DNA from 3 places in the Streptomyces sp. NPDC058663 genome. Region 1 is predicted to be linked to each of the others. Evidence: riboswitches for the same ligand, from Rfam matches in the RefSeq annotation. Region 1 holds a riboswitch; each other region holds the start of a gene.
What was found. A riboswitch is a leader RNA that binds a small molecule or an ion and turns the genes downstream of it on or off. The one in region 1 is predicted to bind cobalamin.
Positions count from the first base shown of each region.

Region 2: another riboswitch for cobalamin. It lies ahead of ACFWVV_RS33870 (ribonucleoside-diphosphate reductase subunit alpha); the one in region 1 lies ahead of ACFWVV_RS29680 (ABC transporter substrate-binding protein).
Region 3: another riboswitch for cobalamin. It lies ahead of ACFWVV_RS04525 (cobalamin biosynthesis protein); the one in region 1 lies ahead of ACFWVV_RS29680 (ABC transporter substrate-binding protein).

Region 1 is NZ_JBHXRV010000048.1:58,697-66,283, forward strand. It holds gene ACFWVV_RS29665 (putative leader peptide) at 13-123, opposite strand; gene ACFWVV_RS29670 (ABC transporter ATP-binding protein) at 190-966, opposite strand; gene ACFWVV_RS29675 (FecCD family ABC transporter permease) at 963-2,009, opposite strand; gene ACFWVV_RS29680 (ABC transporter substrate-binding protein) at 2,016-2,993, opposite strand; cobalamin riboswitch at 3,029-3,154, opposite strand; gene ACFWVV_RS29685 (Mov34/MPN/PAD-1 family protein) at 3,185-3,601, opposite strand; gene ACFWVV_RS29690 (amino acid permease) at 3,732-5,243, opposite strand; gene ACFWVV_RS29695 (DUF2017 domain-containing protein) at 5,645-6,250, opposite strand; gene clpS (ATP-dependent Clp protease adapter ClpS) at 6,250-6,564, opposite strand; gene ACFWVV_RS29705 (nicotinate phosphoribosyltransferase) at 6,646-7,587, shown strand, end outside.
Region 2 is NZ_JBHXRV010000066.1:1,451-9,037, reverse strand. It holds gene ACFWVV_RS33895 (extracellular solute-binding protein) at 1-724, opposite strand, end outside; gene ACFWVV_RS33890 (GntR family transcriptional regulator) at 1,095-1,889, shown strand; gene ACFWVV_RS33885 (carbon starvation CstA family protein) at 2,192-4,351, shown strand; gene ACFWVV_RS33880 (YbdD/YjiX family protein) at 4,348-4,551, shown strand; gene ACFWVV_RS33875 (GNAT family N-acetyltransferase) at 4,639-5,208, shown strand; cobalamin riboswitch at 5,228-5,369, shown strand; gene ACFWVV_RS33870 (ribonucleoside-diphosphate reductase subunit alpha) at 5,510-7,587, shown strand, end outside.
Region 3 is NZ_JBHXRV010000004.1:148,757-156,343, reverse strand. It holds gene ACFWVV_RS04540 (class II aldolase/adducin family protein) at 1-30, opposite strand, end outside; gene ACFWVV_RS04535 (anion permease) at 364-1,617, shown strand; gene ACFWVV_RS04530 (hypothetical protein) at 1,648-1,869, shown strand; cobalamin riboswitch at 2,013-2,155, shown strand; gene ACFWVV_RS04525 (cobalamin biosynthesis protein) at 2,192-3,214, shown strand; gene ACFWVV_RS04520 (cobyric acid synthase) at 3,211-4,770, shown strand; gene ACFWVV_RS04515 (putative cobaltochelatase) at 4,838-6,901, shown strand; gene cobO (cob(I)yrinic acid a,c-diamide adenosyltransferase) at 6,902-7,501, shown strand; gene ACFWVV_RS04505 (cobyrinate a,c-diamide synthase) at 7,495-7,587, shown strand, end outside.

The DNA.
Region 1 (7,587 bases):
GGTGCGGGCCGGTCAGGCGGCCGTACAGAGCGTGCTGCCGAGGCGGCACAGATCGACGTGCAGGCGCGCCACAAGCAGCGGGCTGCCGGGCCTCGTCTTCGCTGTCACGTCAGGGGGAACCATGCGGTCATCGTATAGATTCCCGGCCCGGATCCGGGCATGTGATCTCGCATGCTGAGAGGAAGGTGTTCAGCTGGTGGACGGCGGGAGGTAGACGACGGTCGGGGCGCCGGTGGCCGGGTGCAGGCTGACCTCGGCGTTCACCCCGTAGACCCGCTTGAGGAGGTCGGGTGTGAGGACCTCTTCGGGGGTGCCTTCGGCGACGATCCGGCCGGCGTCGAGCACGTAGAGCCGGTCGCAGTAGTAGGCGGCGAGGTTGAGGTCGTGCAGGGCGAGGAGGTTGGTGGTGCCCAGGTCGCGGACGAGGGAGAGCACTTCGAGCTGGTAGCGGATGTCGAGGTGGTTGGTGGGTTCGTCGAGGACGACCAGGGCGGGCTGCTGCACCAACGCCCTTGCCACCAGGGCGCGTTGGCGTTCGCCGCCGGAGAGGGAGGGGAAGGGGCGGTCGTCGAGGTCCGCGATGCCGACCCGTTCCAGGGCCTCGCGCACGAGGGCGGCGTCGGCGGCGGTGTCGCTCTCCCAGAACTTCTTGTGCGGGGAGCGGCCCATCGCGACGACCTCGCGCACGGTCAGCTCGAAGACCGCCTGTCCGTCCTGCGGGACGGTGGCCAGGCGCCGGGCGCGGGCCTTGGCGCCGATGGTGTGCAGGTCGTCGCCGTCGAGGAGGGCGCGGCCGTGGGTGGGGGTGAGGGTGCCGTAGACGCAGCGCAGGAGGGTGGTCTTGCCGCTGCCGTTGGGGCCGACGAGGCCGACGGTCTCGCCCGCGCCCGCGGTCAGGTCCACGGAGTCGACGAGGTGGCGCCCTTCGACGCCGTACGACAGCCCTTCGGTGCGCAGGACGGTCATGCCGGGGCTCCTTCGGGGCGGCGGCGCAGCAGCCACAGGAAGAACGGGCCGCCGATCAGGGCGGTGAGGATGCCGACCGGGATGTCCTGGGGTTCGGCGATGACGCGGGCGCCGAGGTCGGCGAGGACCAGGAAGGCGGCGCCCGCGAGGGCGACGACGGGCAGCAGGGTGCGGTGCGGTGCGCCGACGAGCATCCGGGCGGCGTGCGGGACGAGCAGTCCGATGAAGCCGATCGCCCCGGACACCGACACCAGGACGCCGGTGACCAGCGAGGTCAGGACGAAGACGGCGGCCCGGAAGCGGGAGGTGTCGAGTCCGAGTACGGTCGCGCCCTCCTCCCCCACCAGCATCAGATCCAGCGGTCTGGCGAGTGCGACGAGCAGTGCGGTCCCGGTGGCGAGGACGGCGGCGGGCAGCGGCAGCATGTCCCAGCGGGCGCTGCCGAGGCCGCCCAGCGTCCAGTACATCGCCTCCTGGAAGTGCTCGCGCTTCGCCGAGGTCACCATGATCAGGCTGGTGAGTGCGGACAGGATGTAGGCGACGGCGACGCCGGCGAGCACGAGGCGGGTGCCGGTCATCTGTCCGCCACGCCGGGCCAGGGTGTAGACGAGGACGAGGGCCAGGAGCGATCCGGCGAAGGCTCCGGCGGGCATGGTGACCGTCGTCGCGAGCCCCAGGCCGCTGCCGATACCGAAGACGATCACCAGGACGACCCCGGCCGAGGCTCCGGAGGAGATGCCGAGGAGGTAGGGGTCGGCGAGCGGGTTGCGCACGAGGGCCTGGAGCACCGTGCCGACGACGGCGAGACCCGCTCCGACGACCGCCGCGAGCAGGACGCGCGGCATCCGCACGTCCAGGACGATGGTCCGGAAGGGGCTCGGTCCGGCGCCGCCCGTGACGATGTCGAGGACCTGTCCGGCCGGGATCCGTACCTGTCCCAGGGCGAGTCCGGCGACCATCGCCGCCGCGAGTGCGGCGGCGAGGACGGTCAGGGCGAGGGTGTAGCGGAGCGGCCCGCGGGCGGGCGGGGTCCGGCAGCTCACGGCCGGTTACTTCTTGAGCTCGGGGTGGAGCTGGAGGGCGAGGCGTTCGATGGCGGCGGGGGCGCGGACGCCGACCACCAGCTCGGAGAGCGGCATGACGGCGAACTTCTTGTTCCTGATCGCCGGGACGTCCGCGAGGGCCGGGTCGTCGAGGAGGCGCTTCTTCTTCTGTGCGACGGTCGTCGACCCGTAGTCGATGATCAGGATCACGTCGGGCTTGCGGGTGACGATCTGTTCCCAGGAGGTGTCGGCGAAGGCCTTGGGGAGGTCGGCCATGATGTTCGTCCCGCCGGCGCGGGTGATCATCTCGTTGGCTATGCCCTTGCCGCCGGCGGTCTGGGCGGACTTGTCGCCGCTGTCGTACGCGAAGACCTTGACGGGCGGGACGCCGTTGAGGCGGGTTTCGGTGCGGGTGATGGTCTTCTTCGCTTCGGCGACCCAGGCGTCGGCGCGGTCGGCCACGCCGAACGTCCGCCCGGTCTCGGCGACTTCGCGGTAGATGTCGTCGACGGCGGACCTGCCCGACGTGCAGTACTCGATGTTGAGGCGGGACTCGATGCCGGACTTCTTCAGCTGTTCGCGGCTGCGGCCCTGCTTGGGGTCGAAGGCGGAGGCGTAACCGCCGTACACGAAGTCGGGGTTGGCTGCGAGGAGCTTCTCCTGGGAGGGGTACTCCTTGGCGACGACGGGGAGCTCGGCGTAGTCGGCGGCGTACTTCTCCAGCACCTTGTCGTCGAGGTAGGCGGTGCCGGTGACCGACTTCGCGAGGCCGAGTTCGAGGAGGACCTCGGTGGCGTGCTGGTTCATCGCCAGCGCGCGGGCGGGGGGCTTGGTGAAGGTGGTCTTCACCCCGCAGTTCTCGACGGTGTACGGGAAGCCGGGGGCGGCCGGGGCCTTGCCGGCGGTGGGGGCGTTGCTTGTGGTGCAGGCGGTGAGCGGGAGCAGGACGGCGGCCATGAGGGCCGCGCGGGTGCGCCAGGACATGCGAGTGCCTCCTCGGGGGATTTCCACGTCCCCTGTACGGATGGGAGGCGGCAGGCCAGTTCCTGGCTTCCGGCCCGCGGGGCGGGCCGGTCACAGTGGCGGGACCGTGCCGGATTCGCACCGGCTTCCTGGGGGCTGCCGCCCACGTCGCGCACAGTGTCTCACCCGGCGGTCCGGGCAGAGGCCGGGGCCTACCCCACCACCTGGACCTCTTCCTCCGTGATCACGGCGTCGACGATCCGGTACGAGCGGAACTGGAAGTCGCCCAGTCCTTCGGTGTCCGCGGTGGAGACCAGGACGTAGTGCGCGCCGGGTTCGTTGGCGTAGGTGACGTCCGTGCGGGAGGGGTAGGCCTCGGTGGCGGTGTGGGAGTGGTAGACGATGACCGGCTCCTCGTCGCGGTCGTCCATCTCGCGGTAGAGCTTGAGGAGGTCGCCCGAGTCGAACTCGTAGAAGGTCGGCGAGCGGGCGGCGTTGAGCATGGGGATGAAGCGCTCGGGCCGGCCGGTGCCCTCGGGGCCCGCGACCATGCCGCAGGCCTCGTCGGGGTGGTCGGCGCGCGCGTGGGCGACGATCTGGTCGTACAGGGCCTGGGAAAGGGTCAGCATGGGGCCCAGGATATGCAAACGGTCCCGCCCGTACCGAGGAGTGGTACGGGCGGGACCGGATGGTGAGACGGGCGTCGGTCGGCGCGGGCCGCAAGGACTCCCGCGGCGTCCGGCGCGCGGACCCGGGAGGTCAGTCGAGGTTGTCGAAGGTGTGCATGGCCGCGGTGTTGTCGTCGTCGGTCTCGGAGCGCGTGACGCCGCCCTGGCCGGGCTTGTTCTTCATGACCAGGTAGGAGACGCCGAGCAGCAGCGCCCACACCGGTGCGCAGTACAGGGAGATCCTGGCGTCCTTGTCGATGCCCATCAGGACGATGACCATGCCGATGAAGAGCAGCGCGAACCAGCTGGTGTACGGGGCTCCGGGGGCGCGGAAGCTGGACTTCGGCAGGACGCCGCGGTCGGAGAGCTTCCGGTAGCGGATCTGCGAGACGAGGATCATGATCCAGGCCCACATGCCGGAGATGGTGGCGAAGGAGACGACGTAGTTGAACGCCTCGCCCGGCCACTGGTAGTTGATCCACACGCCGACCAGCATCAGCGCCGCCGAGAAGGAGGTGCCGGCCAGCGGCAGTCCACCGGCGGTCAGCTTGGTGAAGAGCTTCGGGGCCTGCCCGTTCAGCGCCAGGTCGCGCAGCATGCGGCCCGTGGAGTACATGCCGGAGTTGCAGGAGGAGAGGGCGGCGGTGAGGACGACGAAGTTGACGATGGCTGCGCCGACGCCGAGGCCCATCTTCTCGAAGGCGGCGACGAAGGGGGAGACGCCCGGCTGGAAGTGCGTCCACGGCACGACCGACAGGATCATGATCAGCGCGCCGACGTAGAAGACGGCGATGCGCCACGGCACCGTGTTGATGGCCTTCGGCAGGACGGTCTTCGGGTCCTTCGATTCACCGGCGGTCACACCGACCAGCTCGACGGCGAGGAAGGCGAACATGACCATCTGAAGGGTCATGAGGGTGGAGCCGATGCCCTTGGGGAAGAAGCCGCCCTCGGACCACAGGAGCGAGACGGACGCGGTGTCACCTGCGTCCGAGAAGCCGATCGTCAGGACGCCGACGCAGATCAGGATCATGCCGATGATGGCGGTGACCTTGACCATCGAGAACCAGAACTCCAGCTCACCGAAGAGCTTCACGGAGATGAGGTTGGCGCAGAAGAGGACGACGGTGAAGATCAGCGCGAAGACCCACTGCGGCTGATCGAGCCAGCCTGTCGCGTCCTTCGTCCAGTACTGCATGTACTTGGAGGCGGCGGTGACCTCGGTGATGCCGGTGACGACCCAGAAGAGCCAGTACGTCCAGCCGGTCACGAAGCCCATGAAGGGGCTGACGAACTCGCGGGCGTAGTCCGAGAAGGAGCCGGACACCGGGCGGTACATCAGCAGCTCGCCGAGGGCCCGCATGATGAAGAAGATGACCAGACCGGCGATCGCGTACGCGAGGATCAGGCTGGGTCCGGCCTTGGAGATGCCCTTGCCCGCGCCGAGGAAGAGGCCGGTGCCGATGGCGCCGCCGATGGCGATCATCTGGATCTGGCGGGCTCCGAGGCCACGCTGGTAGCCCTCGCCGGACTCGCCCTGAGGGACGTCGGTCCCGGCCTCATTGCCGTCGCCGTGCTGCTTGTCGACCTGCGCTGAGGTCATGGTCGTGCGCCTTTCTCCATGCGATCCGGCCATGTCGCTCGCTGCGTGGCTCGGACCGACTGTGACGATCCTTTGGCGGGGCGTGTGCCCCCGGATGTGGATGGAGTGCATCGCCGGGTTCGTCCGGCGTCAGCGCCCCCACGGGACAGGGGTGGCGTCCGTGGGTGGTCGTGCAGATCTATCACGGTCGACGGCGTGATCGACTGGAGGTTTGTGCCCTATTGCACAGGCAAAAGCAGACAAAGCTCCCCTGCGGCGGCAAAGCGCCCAGGGGAGGTGATCCGATCGTTATCCGGATTTGAGCGTCCGCTGAGCGAACGCTTACGGAACGCGCGGTGAACCCACACCGACGGCACACATGCCGGCACCGCTCAGCCCGACGGCCCTCGCACCGGCAGCCCTCACCCCGACGGCAGCAACGTCTCGACGAGGGATTCCTGGAGCCCGCCCAGCCACAGGTACGCCATCACCATCGGCTTGCGGGGGTCCTCGTCGGGCAGCGCGTACAGCTCGTCGCTCTCGTCCTCGTCCGTGATGTCGAGACGCGAGGCGATCGTGAGGCGCAGGTCGTTGAGCGTGCCGAGCCAGCGCCGCGACTGATCGGGCGACAGCGTCAGGACGAGGCCGCTCGCGCCTTCCGCGTCGTCGGCCGCCAGCGCGTCCAGGTCCCGCACGACGGACAGGGCGTCGTCGCGCTTGCGGGTGCGCAGGTCGTTCTCGGTGAAGCGGCGGAACTCGGCGGAGGCGTCCAGCAGTTCCTTGTCGGGCTCCGCCTTGGGGTCGATGTACGCCTCGGGGAAGAGCCGCGCCAGCGCCGGGTCGGTGGGCGCCTCACTCGGGCCGTCGGCGAAGAGCGCGGCGAGCGGGTCCTCGCCCTCGACGGGTTCCTCACCGGGTCCGATCAGCTCCAGCAGCTGGACCGCAAGCGAGCGCAGGATCGACGTCTCGACGGCGTCGAGGGCGAGGGCCGCGCCGACTCCGGGGACCGCCTCGAAGTAGCCGGGCATCAGGCGCGGTCCTGGGAGAGGGTCGCCCACAGTCCGTACCCGTGCATCGCCTGCACGTCCCGTTCCATTTCCTCGCGACTGCCCGCGGAGACGACCGCCCGGCCCTTGTGGTGGACGTCGAGCATCAGCTTCTGTGCCTTTTCCTTGGAGTAGCCGAAGTACGTCTGGAAGACGTACGACACGTAACTCATGAGGTTGACCGGGTCGTTGTGGACCAGGGTCACCCAGGGGGTGTCGGGCTCGGGGACGACGGACGTCTCCTCGGCCGATTCGGGGCGTTCGATCTCTACGGGGGCGACACTCACCCTCCCCATGCTGCCACCGCGGGGCCGGGGTCGCACAAACGGGCCCCTAGATCTCGTCACTCTGACGAGATCGGGGGTAGCATCGGTCGTATGAACACAGCGGACCTCGGGCCGGCGGAAGAAGAAGAGCGCGGAACTCCTGGGACGGACGGGGGTGGGCGACGGGTGGGAGTGCCGTCGACAGCGCTGTTCACGGACCAGTACGAGCTGACCATGCTCCAGGCGGCGTTGCGCGGCGGCACCGCCGACCGTCGCTCCGTCTTCGAGGTCTTCACCCGCAGGCTTCCCTCCGGGCGGCGCTACGGCGTCGTCGCCGGTACGGGCCGGGTGCTGGACGCCGTCGAGAACTTCCGCTTCGACGCGGAGATGCTGGGCTTCCTGCGCGAGCAGCGCATCGTCGACGAGCCGACCCTCGAATGGCTCGCCTCCTACCGCTTCCGCGGGGACATCTGGGGCTACCCGGAGGGCGAGGTCTACTTCCCCGGCTCGCCGATCCTGCGTGTCGAGGGCAGCTTCGCGGAGTGCGTGCTGCTGGAGACGGTGATCCTTTCGATCCTCAACCACGACTCGGCGATCGCCGCCGCGGCCTCCAGGATGGCGGCATCGGCGGGCGAGCGGCCGCTCATCGAGATGGGTGCCCGGCGCACCCACGAGCTGTCCGCGGTGGCCTCCTCGCGGGCCGCGTACGTCGGCGGCTTCACCTCCACCTCCGACCTGGCGGCGGGCTTCCGCTACGGCATCCCCACCGTCGGCACCTCCGCGCACGCCTTCACCCTGCTGCACGACAGCGAGCGCGACGCCTTCCAGGCCCAGGTCGACTCGCTGGGCAGCGGGACGACCCTCCTCGTGGACACCTACGACGTCACCGAGGCGGTACGCACGGCCGTCGAGGTCGCGGGCCCGGAGCTGGGTGCCGTACGCATCGACTCCGGCGACCTGCTGCTGGTCGCGCACCGGGTGCGGCAGCAGCTGGACGAGCTCGGCGCGACGTCCACCAGGATCGTCGTCACCTCCGACCTCGACGAGTACGCC
Region 2 (7,587 bases), on a different contig from region 1:
GGTACTTCTTGTACAGCTCGGCGGCCTCGGCGATCTTCGGGTCGTCCAGGTTGGACACCCACTTGTCGCCTTCCTTCTTGACCAGGTCAGCACCCTTGCCGATGGTGAGGCCGTCGAAGAAGTACCAGTTCTGGCCGGGCAGGTAGATGGGCTCGGCCTTGCCCTTGGCCTTGATCTTGTCGAGCGCCTTGAAGAAGTCGGCACGGGTCTTGGGGACCTCGGTGACACCGGCATCCTTGAAGACCGTCTTGTTGTAGACGACCACGCGGTTGGCGAACCACCACGGGGCGGCGTACTGCTTGCCGTCGACGACCGCGGCCTCGTTGAGGTTCTCGGCCCAGCCGGAGCCGATCTCCTTCTTGAGGTCGCTCAGGTCCGCGAGGCCGCCGGTCTTGGCGTACGCCGCGGTCTGGGTGTTGCCGATCTCGAAGACGTCGGGAGGGTTCTCCTCGGAGAGGGCGGTCGTCAGCTTCTGCTGGATGCCCTCCCACTTCTGGACCTCGAACTTCAGCTTCGCGCCGGTCTGCTTCTCGAACGCGGCCGTGAGGTCCTTGGTCCAGACGGGCGGGGTCGAGCCGTCCATTGCCCAGACGGTGAGGGTCTGGCCCTTGAAGCCGTCGGCCCCGGCCTTCTTGCCGTCGTCCTTGCTGTCCGTGCCGCCACACGCCGCGACGCTGACCAACATGCCGGCGACGCCAATCGCCGCGATGAGCTTGCGCTTCATTACGCCACTCTCCTGCTCAGGGATGCCTGCAACCCCCTGCCCACCGCGAGGTCAACGCACGAAGTACGGCCTGTGGGACTGGGACCTGGTCTTTAATGGTTTAGACCAGTAGCTGGAGCTTGGCCTAGACCTTTTGGGGTGTCAAGGGTGAGTAAGACGCCGCGATGCGTCCGTTATCGGACCGACACCTCGGTGCGCACAGGAGCACCCACAGGCCCCTGCGGCCACCGCGTTCACAGGCGACGCGGTGTATAAGAAGGAATCGCGCGGAGCCCGAGCCCCGCGCGGCGGACCGTGCCACCATCCATGTGAGCCGCGACAGACGGAGGAGCCGGTGACGGCAGCAGCACAGGAACCGGAAGGGCGGACCATGATCACCGACGGGGGAAGCACCGCGGGCACGGACACCGAGCAGGGCTCCGTGACGGGCTCCGGCACGCCGGCCACCCGCACCGCCCGCGTGCCCAAGTACTACCGGCTCAAGCGCCACTTGCTCGACATGACCGAGACCCTCCCGCCCGGCACCCCGGTGCCGCCGGAGCGCACCCTGGCCGCCGAGTTCGACACCTCCCGCACCACCGTCCGCCAGGCCCTCCAGGAGCTGGTCGTCGAAGGCCGGCTGGAACGCATCCAGGGCAAGGGCACCTTCGTCGCCAAGCCGAAGGTCTCGCAGTCCCTGCAACTGACCTCGTACACCGAGGACATGCGCGCCCAGGGCCTCGAACCCACCTCGCAGCTGCTTGACATCGGCTACGTCACCGCCGACGACACCCTGGCCGGCCTCCTCGACATCACCACCGGCGGACGCGTCCTGCGCATCGAGCGGCTTCGCCTGGCCAGCGGCGAGCCGATGGCCATCGAGACGACCCACCTCTCGGCCAAGCGCTTTCCGGCTCTGCGCCGCTCGCTGGTGAAGTACACCTCGCTCTACACGGCGCTCGCCGAGGTCTACGACGTACGCCTCTCGGAGGCGGAGGAGACCATCGAGACCTCGCTCGCCACGCCGCGCGAGGCAGGCCTGCTGGGCACCGACGTCGGCCTGCCGATGCTGATGCTCTCCCGGCACTCCCTGGACAAGGACGGTGAGCCGGTGGAATGGGTGCGCTCGGTCTACCGGGGCGACCGCTACAAGTTCGTGGCCCGGCTCCAGCGCCCGCAGGACTGACGCCCGGCGCGAAGCTGCGGCTCCCGCGCCCGCAGGACTGACGCCCCCGCCTCGCGCTTGCCCTGTGCACACCGCTGTCGCCCCGGAGTCTGCTGCCTCTGGTACGCCTCTGACCTGCGGTGGTCGCCCCGTGTCCGTACCGATATGCGGACAGGGGGTTACACAGCACGGTCCCAGCCCCTAGATTTCGCGCACGTTACGAGGATGATCGCGCGAGGGGACGGACCGTCATGGCAGAGCCGAGACCGACAGCCGAGACCGAGCAGAGCGAGGGCTCCCCCGGACCGGGCACCTCCCGCAGGCTGTCGCCCAAGTCGATCGTGATCTGGTCCCTGGTGGCGATCGTCGGCGCGGCCGGCTGGGCGGTGCTCGCCCTCTCGCGCGGCGAGGAGGTGTCGGCCGTCTGGATGCTGGCGGCAGCCCTCGGCTCGTACGCCATCGCCTACCGCTTCTACTCGAAGTTCATCGCCCACCGCGTCCTGAAGGTCGACAAGAACCGCGCCACCCCCGCCGAGCGGCTCAACGACGGTGTGGACTTCCACCCGACCGACCGCCGGGTCCTCTTCGGCCACCACTTCGCGGCCGTCGCCGGCGCGGGCCCGCTGGTCGGCCCCGTCCTCGCGGCCCAGATGGGCTACCTGCCGGGCACGATCTGGATCGTCGCCGGTGTGATCTTCGCCGGAGCCGTCCAGGACATGGTCGTGCTCTTCTTCTCCACCCGGCGCAACGGCCGCTCGCTGGGGCAGATCGCCCGCGACGAGATCGGCCCGGTCGGCGGCGCCGCCGCGCTGATCGCCGTCTTCGCCATCATGATCATCCTGCTCGCGGTGCTGGCCCTGGTCATCGTGAACGCGCTCGCCGAATCCCCCTGGGGCGTCTTCTCCATCGGCATGACCATCCCGATCGCCCTGTTCATGGGCCTGTACCTGCGCATCCTGCGGCCGGGCCGGGTCAGCGAGGTCTCCCTCATCGGCGTCGCGCTGCTGCTGCTGGCGATCGTCGCGGGCGGCTGGGTCGCCGAGTCCTCGTGGGCGAGCACCTTCACCCTGGAACCGGGCACGCTGGTCATCTGGATGGTGGTCTACGGATTCCTGGCGTCCGTACTGCCCGTGTGGCTGCTGCTGGCCCCGCGCGACTACCTGTCGACCTTCATGAAGATCGGCACCGTCACCCTCCTCGCGGTCGGCGTGCTCATCGCGCTGCCGAACCTCAAGATGGACGGCATCACCCAGTTCGCCACCAGCGGCACGGGCCCGGTCTTCGCCGGTTCGCTCTTCCCGTTCGTCTTCATCACCATCGCGTGCGGCGCGCTCTCCGGCTTCCACGCGCTGATCTCCTCGGGCACCACCCCGAAGATGATCCAGAAGGAGACGCAGATCCGCACGATCGGCTACGGCTCCATGCTGGTCGAGTCGTTCGTGGCGATCATGGCGCTGATCGCGGCCTGCATCATCGAGCCCGGCCTGTACTTCGCGGTGAACTCGCCGCTCGGCGTGGTCGGCGACACCGTCCAGGCGGCCTCCACTGCCGTCGGCAACCTCGGATTCTCCATCACCCCCGAGCAGTTGGCGCAGGCCGCCAAGGACGTCGAGGAACAGAGCCTGCTGCACCGCACCGGTGGCGCGCCGACCTTCGCGCTCGGCATGGCGGAGATCTTCTCGGCGGCCTTCGGCGGCGCCGCGATGAAGGCCTTCTGGTACCACTTCGCGATCATGTTCGAGGCGCTGTTCATCCTGACGACGCTCGACGCAGGCACCCGCGTCGGCCGGTTCATGCTCCAGGACATGCTCGGCAACGTCTACAAGCCGTTCAAGAACGTCAGCTGGAAGCCCGGCGTCTGGATCGCCAGCGCCATCGTCGTCCTCGCCTGGGGCTACTTCCTGTGGGTCGGCGTGCACGACCCGCTCGGCGGCATCAACCAGCTCTTCCCCCTTTTCGGCATCGCGAACCAGCTGCTCGCCGCCGTCGCCCTCGCCGTCTGTACCACGCTGCTCATCAAGTCCGGCCGCCTCAAGTGGGCCTGGGTGACCGGCGTTCCGCTCCTGTGGGACGTCGCCGTCACCCTCACCGCGAGCTGGCAGAAGATCTTCTCCGCCGACCCGAGGGTGGGCTTCTTCACCCAGCGCGCCGAGTACCAGGAGGCACTCGACAAGGGGCTGCAGAAGTTCAAGCTCGCCAAGAACCCCGAGCAGATGGAGACCATCGTCACCAACTCCACCGTGGACGGCGTCCTCTCGATCATGTTCGCCGTCCTCATCGTGGTCGTCCTCTTCGAGTCCGCCCGCGCCTGCCTCAAGGCGGTCCGGCACCCGGAGAACGTCAAGGTCAGCGAGACCCCGTACGTGGAGTCCACGTTCGTCGCCCCCGCCTCCCTCATCGCCACCAAGGAGGAGAAGGCGGAGCTCGCGGCCGCCGGCGTCGGCCCGGAGGGCGGCCCGCGCAGGACCGGGGAGCACGTGTGAACGGCGCGGCACTGCGCCACCGGCTCTCCCGGCTGCGCTGGTACGTCAGGGAACTGACCGGCGAGGCGGCGTACGACCACTACGTCGCCCACGTGCGCACGCGCGACCCGCACGCACCGGTGCTGACCCGCCGCGACTTCGAACGCCGCCGCACGGACGCCCGGGAGGGCGATCCGAGGCAGGGCTTCCGCTGCTGCTGAACCCTGCCGGGGACGGTCGTACGGCCCGGTGTCCCGCCCCTCGGAAAGGGGTGGGACACCGGGCCGCCGTCGTTGCACACTGCGCGCATGACTGCGACCACCCACGAAGACATCCTGATCCGGCCCGCCCAACTCCACGAACACTCCGAGGTGGGAGACCTCACCGCCCTCGCCTACCTCACCGACGGCCATCTGACCTTCGGTGAGGAGGACCCCTACCTGTCCGTGCTGCGCGACGCCCGCTCCCGTGCCGAGGGCGCCGAACTGCTGGTGGCCGCCGACACCGCGGGCACACTCCTGGGGACCGTGACGTACGCCCCGCACGGCAGCCCGCTCCAGGACATCGGCGTGCCGGGCGAGGCCGAATTCCGCATGCTGGCGGTCTCGCCACGGGCCCGGGGCCGCGGGGTGGGGATGCGTCTCGTACGGGCCTGCATCGCCCGCGCGCAGGCGGAGGAGGGGGTCGTACGGGTGGTGATGTCCACGTCGCCGACGATGCTCGGGGCCCACCGGATCTACCGCAGGCTGGGCTTCGTACGGACCCCGCAGCGGGACTGGGATCCGGTGCCCGGACTGACCCTGTTGACCTACAAACTGGAGCTCCAGACCACTTCTGACCCCCTTCCACTTGTGAAGGATCGACACACACGACACTAGATGTGGGGGGTGCTTCAACGAGGACCCACCACATGTATGCTCGTGCTCGCTGTCGCCGCAGGGGAATCCGGTGAGAATCCGGAACTGTCCCGCAACGGTGTGTCATGTGCGCTTTTGCGCACCGCCAAGTCCGAGGACCTGCCGACAGCGAGTCCGGCTCGACCGAACCGGACACCGATACGTCCGGGCCTCGCGGTTGGGCCGGTGGACGCCAGGCGACGTGTGCCCCTTTCCGGGGTGACGTGCGCCCGCGCGCCCCTTCCCCCCGCAGGCCCAGCGCCGAGCGAGGGAGAGCCCCCACGTGACCATCGCGCCAGTCGATCCGGCCACCGAAGCGGTACAGGGCAACGAAGGACCTCAGGACGCCCCCGGGACCGCGCTGCTGCGCACCCTGACCGACCTGACCGCCGACCTGCCCGACACCGACCCCGGCCGGGTCGCCGCCGCCGCTCTGCGCGGACGCAACGCGCGCTCGGACGCCGCCGAACTGCGGGAGCTCGCCACCGAGGGCGCCGCAGGGCTCATCTCCGAGGACCCCTCGTACTCCCGCCTGGCCGCCCGCCTGCTCGCCCGTACGATCCGGGACGAGGCCGCCACCCAGGGCGTGGGCTGCTTCTCCGAGTCCGTCGCCGTCGGTCACCGCGAAGGGCTCATCGCGGACCGTACGGCCGACTTCGTCGCACGGCACGCGGCGGCGCTGGACGCACTGATCGACCTCGAAGGCGACGACCGCTTCGAGTACTTCGGTCTGCGCACGGTCTACAGCCGCTACCTGCTCCGCCACCCGATCACCCGCCAGGTCATCGAGACCCCGCAGCACTTCATGCTGCGCGTGGCATGCGGCCTGGCCGATGACACTGTGCCTATCGAAACGACTGACGAGCGGGCTCTCGCCGAGGTCGCCTCCCTCTACCGCCTGATGAGCCGCCTGGACTACCTGCCGTCCTCGCCGACGCTCTTCAACTCCGGCACCCGCCACCCCCAGATGTCGTCCTGCTACCTCCTCGACTCCCCCATGGACGAGCTGGACTCGATCTACGACCGCTACCACCAGGTCGCGCGCCTCTCCAAGCACGCCGGCGGCATCGGCCTCTCGTACTCCCGCATCCGCGCCCGCGGCTCCCTGATCCGCGGCACCAACGGGCACTCGAACGGCATCGTCCCGTTCCTGAAGACCCTGGACGCCTCGGTCGCGGCCGTGAACCAGGGCGGCCGGCGCAAGGGTGCCGCCGCCGTGTACCTGGAGACCTGGCACGCGGACATCGAGGAGTTCCTGGAGCTCCGCGACAACACGGGTGAGGACGCGCGCCGCACCCACAACCTGAACCTCGCCCACTGGATCCCGGACGAGTTCATGCGCCGGGTCGACCAGGACGGCCAGTGGTCCCTCTTCTCCCCCGCCGACGTCCCCGAGCTGGTGGACCTGTGGGGTGCGGAGTTCGACGCCGCGTACCGCAGCGCGGAGGCCGCGGGCCTCGCCAAGAAGTCCATGTCCGCCCGTGAGCTGTACGGCCGGATGATGCGCACCCTCGCGCAGACCGGCAACGGCTGGATGACCTTCAAGGACGCGTCCAACCGCACCGCCAACCAGACGGCGGAGCCGGGCAACACGGTCCACTCCTCCAACCTCTGCACCGAGATCCTCGAAGTCACCAACGACGGCGAGACGGCCGTCTGCAACCTCGGCTCGGTCAACATGGGCGCGTTCGTCCTGGACAGCGGCGAGATCGACTGGGACCGCCTCGACGAGACCGTCCGCACCGCCGTCACCTTCCTCGACCGCGTGGTGGACATCAACTTCTACCCGACCGAGCAGGCCGGGAACTCCAACTCGCGCTGGCGCCCGGTCGGCCTGGGCGCCATGGGCCTCCAGGACGTCTTCTTCAAGCTGAAGCTGCCGTTCGACTCGGCGGAGGCCGCCGCGCTCTCCACGAAGATCGCCGAGCGGATCATGCTCGCCGCGTACGAGGCGTCCTGCGACCTCGCCGAGCGTTCGGGCCCGCTGCCCGCCTGGGACAAGACCCGCACCGCCCGCGGCGTCCTGCACCCCGACCACTACGGCGTCGAGTTCACCTGGCCGGAGCGCTGGGAAGCACTGCGCGCCCGCGTCGCCAAGACGGGAATGCGCAACTCGCTCCTCCTGGCCATCGCGCCCACCGCCACCATCGCCTCCATCGCCGGTGTGTACGAGTGCATCGAGCCGCAGGTCTCCAACCTCTTCAAGCGCGAGACGCTTTCCGGCGAGTTCCTCCAGGTCAACTCCTACCTGGTCCGCGACCTCAAGGCGCTCGGCGTCTGGGACGCCCAGACCCGCGAGGCCCTGCGCGAGTCCTCGGGCTCGGTCCAGGGCTTCACCTGGATCCCGGCCGAGGTCCGCGA
Region 3 (7,587 bases), on a different contig from region 1:
GTACGCCGCATGCGCCTCGTCGCTCGTCATGGGCCGCATCCTGCCAGCCGCCCGCGGGGACGGCGCGGGGCCGGTGCCAAGCCGTCGCGCCCGGTCAGCCGTACGGGACGACTCGCGCAGTTCGGTGACGGCCGGGGCCACCTCCGGGTGACCAGGATCTCTTCCGCGGCTCACTCGGGCGGTTGAGCACCTTCGCGCACGGTTGACGACCCGGGCGCCGCCCGGCCGCGCCGCCGTTCCGGTGATTTTCGGGGCAGCGGTCCCGCGTTTCGGGTCACCACAACGCCCTTCTCAGTTCATCTTCCGTTCACTCAGGTTGCTTACGTTCCTACAGCCACTGACCTCAAACGATTGCCTGGGTAAATGGAACACATCACGCTCCTCCTCGGAATCGTGATCGTCACCGCTCTCGTGTTCGATTTCACGAACGGTTTCCACGACACTGCCAACGCGATGGCCACCACCATCTCGACCGGCGCACTCAAGCCCAAGACGGCGGTGGCCATGTCCGCCGTGCTCAACCTCATTGGTGCGTTTCTCTCCGTCGAGGTCGCCAAGACGATCTCCGGTGGGCTCATCAACGAGAGCGGCATCACCACGGAAGTGATCTTCGCGGCGCTCGTCGGCGCGATCCTCTGGAACCTGTTGACCTGGCTGATCGGCCTGCCGTCCAGTTCCTCCCACGCACTCTTCGGCGGCCTCATCGGCGCCACCCTGATGTCGGTCGGCACCTCCGGCGTGAACGGCAGCGTCGTCATCACCAAGGTGCTGCTGCCCGCCATCGCGGCACCGCTCGTCGCCGGTCTCGCCGCGTACCTCGCCACCAAGCTCACCTTCAAGCTGGCGGGCAAGACGGACGAGAAGTCCACCGCGAAGGGCTACCGGGCGGGTCAGATCGCCTCGGCCGGCCTGGTCTCGCTGGCGCACGGCACCAACGACGCGCAGAAGACCATGGGTGTCATCACCCTGGCCCTGGTCACCGGCAACGTCCTGGCCCCGGGCTCCAACCCCCCGATGTGGGTCATCGTCTCGGCCGGTGTGGCCATCGCGCTCGGCACCTACCTCGGCGGCTGGCGCATCATCCGCACCATGGGCACCGGCCTCACCGACCTCAGGCCGCCGCAGGGCTTCGCTGCCCAGACCGGTGCCGCCACGGTCATCCTGGCCTCCTCGCACCTCGGCTTCTCCCTCTCCACCACCCAGGTCTGCTCCGGCTCCGTGATGGGTGCGGGTCTCGGCCGCAAGGGCGGCGTGGTCCGCTGGTCGACCGCGACCCGGATGTTCGTCGCCTGGGGTCTGACCCTCCCGGCCGCCGGCCTTGTCGCCGCCGGGGCGGAGTTCCTCACCGGGCAGGGCGCCTGGGGCGTCACCGCCACCGCGGTGCTGCTGGTCGCGGGCTCCGCGGCGATCTGGGTGCTGTCCCGCCGCAAGCCGGTCACCGCCGACGACCTCGACTCGACGCAGTCCGCGTCCGAACCCGCCGGTGTCGTCACCACCGCCATCGCGGCCGTCACCCCGCCCCCCGCCGGCCTCCTGGCCACCGACGGCCTCAGGGCCACCCTGCACTCCCCCGCCGCGAGCCCCGCCGAACCGGCCCGCCCGGCCGCCTCGGTCTGAGCGGCCCCGGAACTCTAGGAAAGCGACCGCATGAACATCGACTGGGCAGCTCTCGGCAGCGTCTTCGGCGTCAGCCTCGTGGCCACCGTCTCCCTGGTGGGCCTGTTCACCCTCGGCATCGTGGGCCTCTCCAAGCAGCAGTCGGCCGCCGCCTCCGGCGGTTCGGCGACCGCGGCGCGCACCGGCGCGTACGCCTGCTTCGCGCTGTGCGCGGCGGCCGTGGCGTACGGGATCTACCTGATCGTCATCTGACGCCCCGCCGTCCTCCGGCGCCCGCGAGCCCCGGACGTCCGCATTCCTTCGAGCCGCCCCGCGCCCCGTGCGCGGGGCGGCTCGTCGCGTGCGGGGTGGTGCTTCGGCGCACCGCCTCCCGCAGGTCAACCCCAGGTTGACGGTTGTTCGCAGGGCGTGGTGGACTGCCCGAGCCAATACGGCGGCATGGAGAGGAAGCCGGTGCGAATCCGGCGCGGTCCCGCCACTGTCACGTGCGACCCCGGTCGTCACGAAGCCAGGAACTCCCAGCCGCTCGTCACGTCGAACCAGGGCGCGGACCCTGAGTTAAGGACACTTCGCCATGCCCGGCTGCGGTTCACGCGGTTCAGCCCTTGTGCCTGCCCCGTCCGCCCTGTCCTCCCCCGCCCATGTCTTCGCCTGGGGCGCGGCCGCCGGATTCCTCGGCGACCTGCTGCTCGGCGACCCGCGCAGGGGCCACCCGGTGGCCGCCTTCGGCCGTGCCGCAGGAGCGGTCGAGCAGGCGCTGTGGCGCGACGACCGGGGGCGCGGCGCACTGCACACCCTTCTCTGCGTCGGCTCCGCCGCCGGGGCCGCCGCACTCGCCGCACGGGCGGTGCGCCACTCCCCCGTCGCCTCCGTCGTGCTGACCGCCGCCGCCACGTGGTCGGTCGTCGGCGGTACGTCGCTGGGCCGCGAGGCCGGGGCGATCGGCGGGGCGCTCGCCGCGGGCGACCTCGACGTGGCGCGCGAGCGGCTGCCGCACCTGTGCGGCCGGGACCCGCAGGCCCTGGACGGGCAGCAGATGGCGCGTGCCGTGGTGGAGTCCGTCGCCGAAAACACCTCGGACGCGGTGGTGGGCGCGCTGGTGTGGGGGGCGGTCGGCGGGGTGCCGGGGCTGGTGGCGTTCCGCGCAGTGAACACCCTGGACGCGATGGTCGGACACAAGTCGGCGCGCCACCGGCGCTTCGGGTGGGCTTCCGCGCGCCTGGACGACGTGGCGGGCTGGCCGGGCGCCCGGCTGACGGCCGCCCTCGCGGTCCTCGCCGGGGACGACCCGCGGGGGGCGCTGCGGGCCTGGCGCGCGGATGCGGCCAGCCACCCCAGCCCCAACGCGGGCCCCGTGGAGGCCTCGTTCGCGGGCGCGCTGGGCGTGCGGCTGGGCGGCACGCTCGCCTACGCAGGACGCGTCGAGAACCGGGCCGTGCTCAACGGGGAGACGGGCCGCCCCGTCGAGGTGGCGGACATCGAACGCGCGGTGCGGCTCTCGCTCCGGGTGAACCTGCTGGCCCTTGCCGTGTGTGCGGCCGGGCGCCTCGCCCTCGGGCGGGCAGCCCGCGGGCGCGCGAAGGGGACGAAGGCATGAGCGGTGGCGGGCTGTTGGTGGCGGGGACCACGTCGGACGCGGGCAAGAGCGTCGTCACGGCGGGAATCTGCCGGTGGCTGGTGCGCCAGGGGGTGAAGGTCGCCCCGTTCAAGGCGCAGAACATGTCGCTGAACTCGTTCGTGACCCGCGAGGGCGCGGAGATCGGGCGCGCCCAGGCGATGCAGGCCCAGGCCGCCCGCGTCGAGCCGACCGCGCTGATGAACCCCGTACTCCTGAAGCCGGGCAGCGACCGCTCCAGCCAGGTGGTGCTGCTGGGCAAGCCGGTGGGCGAGATGAGCGCGCGCGGCTTCTTCGGCACGGCCGGCGGCAAGGAGTACGGCGAGGGTGTCCAGGGCGGCCACCGCGAGGCGCTGCTCGGCACGGTGACACAGTGCCTGGCCGAGCTGCGCGAGAGTTACGACGCGGTGATCTGCGAGGGGGCGGGGAGCCCCGCCGAGATCAATTTGCGCCGTACCGACATCGTGAACATGGGCATCGCCCGCGCCGCGGACTTCCCCGTCGTGGTGGTGGGCGACATCGACCGGGGCGGCGTCTTCGCGTCCTTCTTCGGTACGACCGCGCTGCTCGCCGGTGAGGACCAGCGGCTGATCGCGGGGTACCTGGTGAACAAGTTCCGCGGTGACGTCTCGCTGCTGGAGCCGGGGCTCGACATGCTGGAGAACCTCACCGGGCGCAGGACGTACGGCGTGCTGCCGTACGCGCACGGGCTCGGCATCGACGAGGAGGACGGGCTGCGGGTCTCGATGCGCGGTGCGGTACGGGAATCGGTGGTCGCGCCGCCGTTCGGTGAGGACGTGCTGCGGGTCGCGGTGTGCGCGGTGCCGCTGATGTCGAACTTCACCGATGTGGACGCGCTGGCCGCCGAGCCGGGCGTGGTCGTGCGTTTCGTGGACCGGGCCGAGGAGCTGGCCGACGCGGACCTGGTGGTGGTGCCGGGGACGCGGGGCACGGTCAGGGCGCTGGCGTGGCTGCGGGAGCGCGGGCTCGCCGACGCCCTGGTGCGGCGGGCGGCCGAGGGGCTGCCGGTCCTGGGGATCTGCGGGGGGTTCCAGGTGCTCGGGGAGCGCATCGAGGACGAGGTGGAGTCCCGGGCGGGAGTGGTGGACGGCCTGGGCCTGCTGCCGGTGCGGGTGCGGTTCGCCCGGGAGAAGACCTTGGCGCGGCCGGTGGGTTCGGCGCTCGGGGAGGTGGTGGAGGGCTACGAGATCCACCACGGGGTGGCCGAAGTCCTGGGCGGGGAAGCCTTCTTGGACGGGTGCCGGAGGGGTGCCGTGTGGGGTACGCACTGGCACGGGTCGCTGGAGAGCGACACCTTCCGGCGCGCGTTCCTGCGGGAGGTCGCGGCGGCCACCGGGCGACGGTTCGTGCCGGCGCCGGACACCAGCTTCGGGGCGCTGCGCGAGGAGCAGTTGAACAAGCTCGGCGACCTGATCGAGGAGCACGCGGACACGGACGGACTGTGGCGGCTGATCGAGTCGGGGGCGCCGGTCGGGTTGCCCTTCGTGCCGCCGGGGGCGCCGGAGGTACGCGGATGAGAAGTGCCGTACGCGCAACAGCGGTTGCGGCTGTGACAGCTGTGCCAGGAACCACTATGGAGGCCGCATGAGTACGCCCTACCCCTTCACCGCGATCGTCGGACAGGACGACCTGAGGCTCGCCCTGCTGCTCAACGCCGTGTCCCCGGCGGTCGGCGGGGTGCTGGTGCGCGGTGAGAAGGGGACCGCGAAGTCCACCGCCGTGCGCGCGCTGGCGGCACTGATGCCGCAGGTGGCGGTGGTCGCGGGGTGCCGGTTCTCGTGTGATCCGGCGGCACCCGACCCGGCGTGTCCCGATGGGCCGCATCCGGGTGCCGGCGGCGTGTCGCGGGACGCCCGGACCGTGGAGCTGCCGGTCGGCGCTTCCGAGGACCGCCTGGTGGGTGCGCTGGACATCGAGCGGGCGCTCAGCGAGGGCGTGAAGGCGTTCGAGCCGGGACTGCTCGCGGACGCCCACCGCGGGATTCTGTACGTGGACGAGGTCAATCTCCTCCATGACCATTTGGTGGACCTCCTGCTCGACGCCGCCGCCATGGGCGCGTCGTACGTCGAGCGCGAGGGTGTGTCCGTACGGCATGCCGCGCGGTTCCTGCTGGTCGGGACGATGAACCCCGAGGAGGGCGAGCTGCGGCCGCAGTTGCTCGACCGGTTCGGGCTGACCGTGGAGGTGGCCGCGTCCCGGGACACCGATCTGCGGGTGGAGGTCGTACGCCGTCGGCTCGCCTACGACGACGACCCGGCGGGGTTCGCCGCCAAGTGGGCCGGGGAGGAGGCCGACCTCCGGGAACGGATCGTCGCGGCACGGGCCCTGCTGCCGCACGTCCGCCTCGGTGATGACGCCCTCCGTCAGATCGCCGCGACCTGCGCCGCGTTCGAGGTCGACGGCATGCGGGCGGACATCGTGATGGCCCGCACCGCGACCGCGCTGGCCGCGTGGGCCGGGCGCGAGGACGTGGCTGAGGAGGACGTACGGCAGGCCGCGCTGCTGGCGCTGCCGCACCGGCGGCGGCGCAATCCGTTCGACGCTCCCGGCCTCGACGAGGACAAGCTCGACGAGACGCTGGAGCAGAACAGCCCCCCGCAGACCGACGGGGACGGCGACGACCCTGACACCGACCCTGACGGGCCGGGCGGCGGCGGTCTCCCGCCGCAGCGCGACGGTGACGGCGGCGGCAGCCCCGACGCTCCGGAGCAGGGCGGGTCGGAGCAGGGCGAGACGCCCGAGCCGCCGGCGGACCAGCCCGAGCAGCAGCCCGCCCCGACCGGGAAGGGCGCGGGCGAGCAGCCCGCCGCCACGGCCGCCGAGCCGTTCCGCACAAAGATGCTGAGCGTGCCCGGCCTCGGCGAGGGTGCGGCGGGGCGCAGGTCCAGGGCGCGCACCGAGCACGGCCGTACGACGGGTGCGGTACGGCCCCGGGGCACGCTGACCAAGCTCCACCTGGCGGCCACCGTGCAGGCCGCCGCGCCGCACCAGCGGGCGCGCGGGCGCAGCGGGCGCGGTCTCGTGGTGCGCCGGGACGATCTGCGGCAGGCGACACGGGAGGGGCGCGAGGGGAATCTGGTGCTCTTCGTGGTGGATGCTTCCGGGTCCATGGCGGCCCGGCAGCGGATGAGCGCGGTGAAGGGTGCGGTGCTGTCGCTGCTGCTGGACGCCTACCAGCGGCGGGACAAGGTCGGCCTGGTGACCTTCCGGGGCAAGGAGGCGGAGGTGGCGCTGCCGCCGACGTCGTCGGTGGACGCCGCGGCGGCGCGTCTTGAACTGCTGCCGACGGGCGGCCGTACTCCGCTGGCGGCAGGCCTGCTGAAGGCGCATGACGTGCTGCGGGTGGAGCGGCTGCGGGATCCGTCGCGGCGGCCGCTGCTGGTGGTGGTGACGGACGGGCGGGCGACCGGGGGTCCAGAGCCCGTGGCGCTGGCCGGGCGGGCGGCACGGCTGCACGAGGCCGAGGGCATCGCCTCGGTCGTCGTGGACTGCGAGTCGGGGATGGTGCGGCTCGGTCTCGCGGCCGAGCTGGCAAGGGAGTTGGGCGGCACCGCCGTCACGCTGGACGAGCTGCGGGCGGACTCCATCGCCGGGCTGGTCAAGGACGTACAGGGCGCCGGTCGTGGCGCGTCGAGGAAGGCCGCTTAAATGCCGCAGGGACAGCCGGAATCCGTACCCGACGACGGGCTCACCACCCGCCAGCGCCGCAACCGGCCGCTGCTCATGGTGCACACGGGCATCGGCAAGGGGAAGTCGACGGCCGCGTTCGGCATGGCGCTCAGGGCCTGGAACCAGGGCTGGCCGATCGGGGTGTTCCAGTTCGTGAAGTCGGCGAAGTGGAAGGTCGGTGAGGAGAACGCGCTCAAGGCGCTCGGCGCCACGGGCGAGGGCGGGAGCGTCGCCTGGCACAAGATGGGCGAGGGCTGGTCGTGGGTGCAGCGCGACGACCAGAGCGACAACGAGGAGAAGGCCCGGGAGGGCTGGGAGCAGGTCAAGCGGGACCTGGCGGCAGAGACGTACAAGTTCTACGTGCTGGACGAGTTCGCGTACCCGCTGCACTGGGGGTGGATCGACGTGGACGAGGTCGTACGGGTGCTGCGCGACCGGCCGGGCACGCAGCACGTGGTGATCACCGGCCGGAACGCGCCGCAGGCGCTGCTGGACGCCGCCGATCTGGTCACCGACATGTCGAAGGTGAAGCACCCGATGGACGCGGGTCAGAAGGGGCAGCGGGGCATCGAGTGGTAGCACGGATCGTGGTGGCCGCGCCGTCGTCGGGCAGTGGGAAGACCACCGTCGCGACGGGGCTGATGGCTGCCTTCACCCGGCGCGGG